Regions from separate parts of the Desulfobotulus pelophilus genome, predicted to be linked through region 1. Evidence: predicted binding sites of a transcription regulator. Region 1 holds the regulator's gene; each other region holds the start of a gene.
What was found. Region 1 encodes sigma-54, which starts transcription at its own class of promoters, with help from an activator protein. Its sites were predicted from a motif close to TNTGGCACANTTTCTGCTNT; they were not measured.

Region 1 (2,185 bases):
GCCACCTGGCTACCCAGCCAGCAACGGTCCTTTCCGGCGGAGAACGCAGAAGGCTTGAAATTGCCCGGGTCCTCTCCACAGATCCGGCCTTTGTTCTTCTGGATGAGCCCTTTGCAGGCGTGGACCCCATGGCTGTCAGCGACATCCAGGGCATCATTGCCTATCTGACCCAGAGGGGTATTGGTGTACTTATATCTGATCACAATGTACGGGAAACTCTGGGGGTCTGCGATACAGCATTCATCCTGCATTCCGGTAAAGTTGTGGAGTCGGGCTCGCCCGAAGCCATTGCTTCCAGTCCCGTAGCCCGAAAAAACTACTTAGGAGACGGATTCCGGTTATAAAATGGCCATAGAACTCCGACAACAGCTTAAACTGACCCAGCAACTTGTCATGACACCCCAGCTGCAGCAGGCCATCAAACTGCTACAGCTTTCCCGGCTTGAACTTGTGGATGCCATCCAGCAGGAACTGGAACAAAACCCTGCCCTTGAGGAACGCATGGAAGCCCCTGAGCCGGAGACCCCGGAAACCCCGGAATCTCCTGCTACGGAAGAGGGTCTCAAGGAAGTGGAAATCGGGGAAACCGTCAGTCCTGAAACCGACTGGGACAGCTATCTGGATGAGTACAGCAGTGCCGGCAGGGTTCACTTTGAATCCGAGGAAAAAGACGGCCCACGCTACGAGAATTTTGTTTCCGGCAAGGAGAGCCTGCATGAACATCTGCTCTGGCAGCTTTCCATGGCGGAAACCGATATCCGTACCCAGCAGATTGCCAGCCTCATCATCGGAAACATCAACACAGACGGCTATCTCGATGCCACCCTGGAAGAAATCATTGAGGTATGCAACTGTCCCGAAGCAAAGGTCGGCAAAACCCTCTCCCTTGTCCAGTCCTTTGACCCTGCAGGCGTAGGAGCCCGTAACCTTAAGGAATGCCTGCTGCTGCAGACAGAACGACTCGGCATCCACTCAGAAATTGTTGAAAAAATCATCTCCCAACATCTCAAGCATCTTGAGAACAAAAATTTTAAAGCCATTGCCAAAAGCCTGAAGCTTCCCATAGAAACCATTATTGCTGCCGTCGCCGTCATTCGGTCGCTGGAACCCAAACCCGGCCGGGAGTATCATAATGAAGCCCCGGTTTATATTACACCGGATATCTATGTATACAGACAGAATGATGACTTCATTATAACCCTGAATGATGATGGTTTGCCAAGGCTGCATATCAACCCATATTATAAAAAAGCCATGCGCACCGGCGAAAAAATATCCGGGGAAACCAAAGATTATCTTCAGGAAAAAATGCGCTCCGCCTCGTGGCTGATCAAAAGTATCCAGCAGCGCCAGAAAACCATCTATAATGTAATGGAAAGCATTGTACGCTTTCAGAGGGACTTCTTTGAAAAAGGCATTACCCATTTAAAGCCCATGGTACTGAGGGATGTAGCCCAGGACATACAAATGCATGAATCCACCATCAGTCGGGTTACAACCAACAAATATGCCTACACACCACAGGGTCTTTTTGAGCTCAAGTATTTTTTCAACAGCTCCATAAACAGAGTTGAGGGAGAAGCCCTCGCATCGGCCAGCGTCCTTGAAAAAATCAAGCAGCTGGTGGAAAGCGAACATCCGCAAAATCCTTACAGCGATCTGAAACTAGCAGCCATTCTTGAAAAGGATCATAATATCCGCATTGCCAGAAGAACCATTGCCAAATACAGGGAAATTCTAAAAATTCTTCCCTCCAGCAAACGCAGACAGTACTGAGTCATATCAGTCGCAAACAGCATTGATCCTGCCGCAGAAACCATATCCGGCAGCGGCAGGACAGCCATAGAGGACTTCGAACCAAACCCACCAGGGAGGCCCATCATGAAGACAGCAGTGACCTTCAAAAACATCGAACCCTCGGAAGCACTCAAAGACTACGCCGCCAGCAAGCTTGCCCGGCTGGATAAACAATTTGACAGCCCGGCAGAGGCACAGGTAGTTTTATCCGTGGAAAAAATCCGTCACATTGCAGAAGTGCGCATAACCTGTGACCGTCTTAATCTTCAGGCTACGGAAGAAACGGAAAACATGTACGCAGCCCTTGACCTTGTGGTAGACAAACTCAAAAAACAGATCCGGCGAAGCAAAGAAAAGAAAAGAGAAAAACGCCCTGTCTCCAAAGGGG
Region 2 (2,185 bases), on a different contig from region 1:
ATGGTAAGCACCAAAGGTGTAGTCAAACTGACCGCCTGTTCCGGAAATGTGGCGATACCCTGAAGATTCGCTGGACACCTGACCGAAAAGGTCCACTTCTACCGCATTGTTAATGGCAACCATATTGTCATTCATGGAGATATGGGAAGGCTTATTGACAAAATCAACGGAATAGCTGGCGCAGAAGGGGTTCTGGTCCAGAAAATCATAGAGCTTCTGGGAGCCCAGTGCAAAGGTGTAGGCCATTTTACCGGGACAGTAGCGGGTATATTTGCAGGTGATGCGTCCCGCCTCAAACATATCCACAAAGGAGTCGGCCAGCATTTCCGTATGTACGCCAAGGTCTTTCAGGTCCGATTCCGCAATCATTTTGCCCACGGCATTGGGCATACCCCCAATACCCAGCTGAATGCAGGAGCCATCCTGAATATCTTCCATGATCAGCCCTGCTATGCGGGTGTCAATCTCTGACGGATTGGTGGAGGGCAGCTGGAAAAGGGGTCTGTGATCGGATTCCACTATCATGTCTACCTGATCAATATGGATACCCTCGTTGAATCCACCGTAACAGTGGGGGATGCTGCGGTTGATTTCCACAATAACTTTTTTGGCTCTCCGCGCCACGGCCATCTGTATGGAGTTGGAGGAGCCGAAATTGAAATATCCCCTGGAATCCATGGGAGCAACGGCAACGCAGAAAACATCGGAATCAATGATGTCATAGTAGCCCGGACCTTCATGAAAAAGGAAGGGGACATAAAAGCAGTTGCCGGCATCATGGAGTTTACGGTCACCACCGGAAAAATGCCAGTTGTTGTAAATGAATCGGGTAGCCGTGGGATCGGCTTTGGCAACGGCGGCAAGACCGGGGAATGTCATGGCTCTTACCTTGACATTCTCCAGCTCACCGACACGCTCGGCCAGAGCGGCATCCAGCGTCAGGGGGGCACAGGCAAAGTTACCGTAATCAACCCAGTCTCCGGACTGAATGTGTCGCACAGCCTCTTCCGGGCGGCGCATTTTTTTGCTGTAAGCTTCCTGATAAGAGCTCATGTATCCTCCTTGATGGTCTGGGGAAGGGGGCTGGTTTTCCGGCTACCGGGCTTTGCGCACTTTGTTCATAAGTTGCGCAGGTATGTGTATGATAGGATGCTAAAATTGTGCCATGTTTTTGGTAGAGGAGGAAAAAAGCTGTTTTTTGTCGTTGTTATGGAACCGGATTCTTAGGGTGCTGGCTGGCTTTTTATCGTTTTTGTATGGATGTTTTTCTTTGAATTACATGTGTTTGTATTGGTTTTTGCTTCTTTTTCATGTGGGGGGGCAGGAACTGTTTTCTGATCCTGCTCTGAAGAATGAAAAATCCCCGGAATAGGAGGGGGAAAAGGTAGCCGGGGAGTTGGAAGGGTGAAAATATTGAGGTGTTTCTACCACATGTTTGGCGAAGGGAACGAGATAAAACATGTAAAAACAGTGTTCCATGAAGTGTTGGGGTCTTAACGCCCCAAATCGGGCAGGCTCCTCACCTTTTTAGCCGATGCCATGTTGGCGAAGTTTGGTGAAAAGTGTTTTTCTGTGGATACCCAGCACTTCTGCCGTACGTCCTTTGTGCCAGTGCTGTTCTTTGAGAGTTTGCAGAAGAAGGGCGCGTTCAAAATTATCCATTGCCTCTTTAAGGTCTTGGTTATTTTCGTTTTTTTCGGACATATCCTGGTCGGCACCAGAGGTTGAGCCGGTTTGGTCCGTTCCTGGAAAGTCGATTTTACCAAGGGTGAGATAGCGATGGAGTGTGTTTTGAAGTTCGCGGACATTACCTGGCCAGCTATAGTTGGAAAAAGCTTCCATGAGCCGTGCGGAAATAGGGGGGGGCGGAGTTTGGGTGTCGAATTCTTTAACAAAATGATCAATGAGAAGAGGAATATCTTCCAGTCTTTTACGCAGGGGGGGGAGAAGGATGGGGATGATGTGAATGCGATAAAAAAAATCTTCCCGCATCAGATTTTTGCGAACATGATCCCTCAGATCCCTGTTGGTAGCGGCCAGTATGCGTACATCGCTATCTTTACGGGTGGACATGCCAACGGGTGTATAGCCGCCTCCTTCCAGGGCGCGGAGAAGCTTTACCTGTAAAGAAAGGGGTAGTTCGCCGATTTCATCCAGAAAAAGAGTGCCTCCGTCCGCCATATCC
Region 3 (2,185 bases), on a different contig from region 1:
GCTTTTGTTCACATTCCAGATGGTTTCTCTGGCCAGGGCGTCCATTTCTCTCCGGTAACGGGGAATCTCCACATCCCGCATTTCCAGCCAGCCCCCGAGTTTTCCTCCCTGTATGCGCTCCGTGATGTCCACCCTTCCACCGTCCGAGGCAACCCACTTCACCTGACCGGATTCGTACTTCAGATCATAGGATGAATTACCGGAAACCAGAGGGAAACCTCCTGCGGTGGTAATGGTTACCGCACCCTTTTCATCCTCAAAGCTTTTGATATCAATAATTTCCGAAAGCTCTTTGATTTTTTCATTGCGGAGATCTCTGTTGTCATTGGAAGTTCTCTGACTTTCCTGCCCCATGATGGACTGGTTCAGACGGGCAATCTCAACGGTCAGCTGATTGACCCTGTGTACACCGCTCTGAATATCCGTATGCAGATCCTGCTCCATCTGCCAGAGATCCCTTTCCATAATATTGAAGCGCTCACTGAGTTTCACCCCGTTTTCATACACATTCATGCGCTCCGCAGCGCCATCGGGATTATTGGCAAGGGTGTTCCAGGAGTCCCAAAAATCCGGAAGAAGCTTACTGATGCTGGTCCCGGAACTTTCGCTGAACATCCCGGCCAGAACTTTCATATAGCTCATGAAGGCTTCCGATGCGGAATAAGCCGACTTCTGGGTTGTGATGCGGTCCTCCAGCAACTGATCCGCAGACTGCCGGACCTGCTGACTTTCAACGCCAGTACCCAAAAGAAAACCGGACTGGTTAATGGGCGAACTGGCTGCCTGAGGTACGGACTGACGGGAAAAGGAGGGATTGTTCACATTGGCAATATTGTGACCCGTCACATTCAGCCCCAGCTGCTGGGCGGCAAGGCCCTGCCTTGCAATATTCATGGTGCTGTTAATTCCGGCCATGGTCAGACCCTCCGGTTGACATACCCGTTGGCGGCACCTGCCATGCGGCGGTTACGGTCATAACCCGCCTGCTGCCGGGGCTGCATAAAAGCAGACATCATTTCACCCACCACATCCAGACAGAGACGAACATAACCCAGATTGGCGTCTGCCGTATTTTTCACCTGTTCCCGCAAGGTATGCACAGCAAGAAAAAAGGGCTCCAGTACCTTTTTTTCATCAAAAGAAAGGCGGCCCGCAAGGAGATCGGTTTGAAAATGCATACCATCCACATCCATGGTACGGCCTGCCAGAGACATGGTCTGGATAATCCGTTCCCGCACAGCAAGAATGGCTGCGGCTGCGGCCTGTTTTTCTTCGGCCAGAATCCAGAGAGGGGTAACATCACCCGATTTCAACACCTCTGCTTCCCTGTCCAGCACATCGAGCAGACCTTCAAAGCAGGTAATTTTTTCCTGGTAAAGGGCCATCAGCTCTTCCTTGAGTCCCATACCGTGCCTCCTTACAGATTCTTGATCTTTCTAAAAAACTATGCAAAAGATCGGCACATCCGACCCTTTGCATAAATTTTTTTGCATAATATGTGCCACCATCTTCTGGTGCCAAATACCATTCCACAATCAAAAGACCATCACCCTTCCGAGTCCGGCCTTGCCAGCTGACGATAAAGAAAATCACGCAATCCTGGGCTGTTATGACCTCTGGAAATACGATCAGCCAATTCCTCATCCATGCGGGACTCCCATATCTCTTCTGCCTGACTGCGGTTGAAAATGCCTCCTTCCGGCAAAGTTTGCCGCATGGCCTTCATCATGGTCTGAAGCATGATGGCCTCAAAACCGGCACAGGCCTCCTTCAGCCTTTCCTTTTCGGCAATCTTTGCCGCCGCCTTCACGTCCCCGGCTATTCTGGATTCCGAAACCATTGCCATCTGTACACCGCTATCCAGACGCATAGAACATCTCCCTGCTGCTTGAACATCCATTACGATTCTTACGTCTCTACAGTTTTAAGGTCTTTACGGTCTTTAAGGGTCCTACATAATCTCCAGATCCGCCTGCAGGGCACCGGCTGCCTTGATGGTCTGAAAAATACTGATCATATCCCTTGGGGTCACACCAATGGCATTGAGCGCGCGTACCAGCTCGCCTATAGTGGCACCGCCCCCCATGAGCATGACATTGGCCATTTCCTCATCCACCTCAATTTCCGTTTCCGGAACCACAACGGTTTCGCCTCCGCCAAAGGCTTCCGGCTGACTCACCCTTGC
Region 4 (2,185 bases), on a different contig from region 1:
TTCAACGATTTCAAGGAAAAAGAAACGAAAGAAAGCCTCACCCTTGAAATCATTAAAGGAAGCGGAGCAAGCCTTGTATCCGCCATCGGGCATATGCTGATACTCTACAGACCTTGTAAAATAACAGAAAAACGAAAAATAAAGCTCCCCAGAACTCCTGCTGCCAGCTGAAACCCGCCGTTCCTCCAGAGGGGGCAACATGTCCATGGCTGCCCCCTCTGGCCGGTGGCGCTCCGCGGACCATGGTCTTGCGTTCAAAAGGAAGCCTTTCCTCCGTCCGGCCCTCAAGCCTGCCACACACTCTTTTCATGGCAAAAGGTGTGTGCAGGTGCCGGATAAAGCCATCCTAGCTACCGGCTCTGCCTTGCCAATCCCCTCATTTTCCTTCCCATACCATCCTCCCCCATGCAGAATCAGGCCCGGAGTTCCCGCCCTTCGCCATCGAAACGGGCTGCTCCCACAGCATCCATCTGTGACTTTTTTGATCCAAAAAGAGACACAAGCCACATACAAAATCTATCCATCCGAATTAAAGAGCTATTTTTTTTAAACGGACAGCACAGAGTCAAGGACAATAAAAAAACTTTCTAGTTTTATATTTTATTATCAGTACCATAAGAACCCAACTATCCGTTCACAGAAAACGGAACATGCCATCCTGAAAATGTGACACAATTGCCACGCGCGCCACATGAAAGCCCCGTCCATCCCCTGTTTCCATTCTGGCATGCTTATTGAACTACTTCCCAGAGCCAACCACAGAGAAACCTCAGCCCGATGAGACAGACACATCGGGCCTAAAAAACGCTGTCATAAAAAGGAGACGTTCATGAGCGATGTAATGGAACTGTACCGGCAGAAATGTGTTTCCGCTGAAAAAGCCGTTTCCATTGTCAAATCACACGACGTGGTGGACTATGGTTTTTTTAACGGCAAACCCGTTGTCTGTGATCAGGCTCTGGCCGCACGTCACGAGGAACTGAAGGATGTGTTCATCCACACAGCCGTCACCATCCCCCCCATACCGGAGGTGATCAAATACCCCGGAAGCTTTGTCTACCATGACCTTCAGTTCAGCAAACTCACCCGGGTTCTGAAAAGCAGCGGCCTTCCGGCCTTCTATTTGCCCATCATGTATCATCAGGCACCCGCATGGTTCCGCGATGGCGTGGCGGATCACAGAAATGTGGTCATCTGTGCCGTCTGCCCCATGGACCGGCATGGATACTTCAACCTCGGCCCCCACCCTTCCGCCACCCTTGCGTCCATGGAACAGGCGGACGCGGTCATTCTTGAAGTGGTACAGGACATGCCCCGCTGCCTAGGCGGCTCGGAAGAATCCGTCCATATCTCCCAGGTGGACTATGTTGTGGAAGCACCGGCAGATCAGAAAATGACCGACCTGCCCGTTGCCGAACCTACCGACACAGACAGACGGATTGCAGGCCACATCATGCCATTCATTCAGGATGGCAGCTGCATCCAGCTGGGTATTGGCGGCATGCCCAATGCCGTTGGAAAAATTATAGCCGAATCAGACCTGAAAGATCTCGGCGGTCACACGGAAATGCTTTCCGACGCCTATGTGGATATGCTGCTTTCCGGCCGCATGAACGGAGCCCGCAAACCCTTTGACATCGGCCGGGTTCCCTACACCTTCGCCCTGGGTTCCCGCAGAATGTACGAGTTCATGGATAACAACCCTGCGGTCTCGGCCTACCCGGCCAGCTATACCAATGACCCCAAAGTCATCGGCCAGATCGACAACTTCGTTTCCATCAACAACGCCCTGCAGGTGGACCTTTTCTCCCAAATCAATGCGGAAAGCCTTGGCACCACCCAGGTTTCCGGTAATGGGGGGATGTGGGACTTTGTCATTGGTGCCCAGTGGTCCAAAAACGGAAAAAGCTTTATCTGCCTTGCCTCCACCTACAAAGACAGTGAAGGCAACCTCCGTTCTCGGGTCATGCCCCGACTCAAGGAGGGCAGCATTGTCACCATTCCACGGCATCAGGTGGACTATGTGGTTACGGAATTCGGAGCCGCCAGAATGCGTGGCCAGTCCACATGGAGCCGGGCTGAAAGGATCATCGGCCTCGCCCATCCTGATTTCAGAGAAGAACTGATCCGCGAAGCCCAGTCCATGGGCATCTGGCGTCAGTCCAGCAAAAAAGACGCCTGATAC

Region 2: the regulator sigma-54 is predicted to act here: its motif matches at 1,149-1,168, upstream of OOT00_RS09970 (acetyl-CoA hydrolase/transferase family protein).
Region 3: the regulator sigma-54 is predicted to act here: its motif matches at 1,487-1,506, upstream of flgN (flagellar export chaperone FlgN).
Region 4: the regulator sigma-54 is predicted to act here: its motif matches at 722-741, upstream of OOT00_RS12575 (acetyl-CoA hydrolase/transferase family protein).

The regions. Positions count from the first base shown of each region.
Region 1 is NZ_JAPFPW010000002.1:37,994-40,178, reverse strand. Features, by position in the region: gene lptB (LPS export ABC transporter ATP-binding protein) at 1-344, shown strand, start outside; gene rpoN (RNA polymerase factor sigma-54) at 346-1,776, shown strand; gene hpf (ribosome hibernation-promoting factor, HPF/YfiA family) at 1,882-2,185, shown strand, end outside.
Region 2 is NZ_JAPFPW010000010.1:124,208-126,392, reverse strand. Features, by position in the region: gene OOT00_RS09970 (acetyl-CoA hydrolase/transferase family protein) at 1-1,053, opposite strand, end outside; gene OOT00_RS09965 (sigma 54-interacting transcriptional regulator) at 1,528-2,185, opposite strand, start outside.
Region 3 is NZ_JAPFPW010000001.1:9,034-11,218, reverse strand. Features, by position in the region: gene flgK (flagellar hook-associated protein FlgK) at 1-915, opposite strand, end outside; gene flgN (flagellar export chaperone FlgN) at 918-1,406, opposite strand; gene OOT00_RS00060 (rod-binding protein) at 1,547-1,870, opposite strand; gene OOT00_RS00055 (flagellar basal body P-ring protein FlgI) at 1,952-2,185, opposite strand, start outside.
Region 4 is NZ_JAPFPW010000016.1:25,214-27,398, forward strand. Features, by position in the region: gene yhbY (ribosome assembly RNA-binding protein YhbY) at 1-171, shown strand, start outside; gene OOT00_RS12575 (acetyl-CoA hydrolase/transferase family protein) at 830-2,182, shown strand.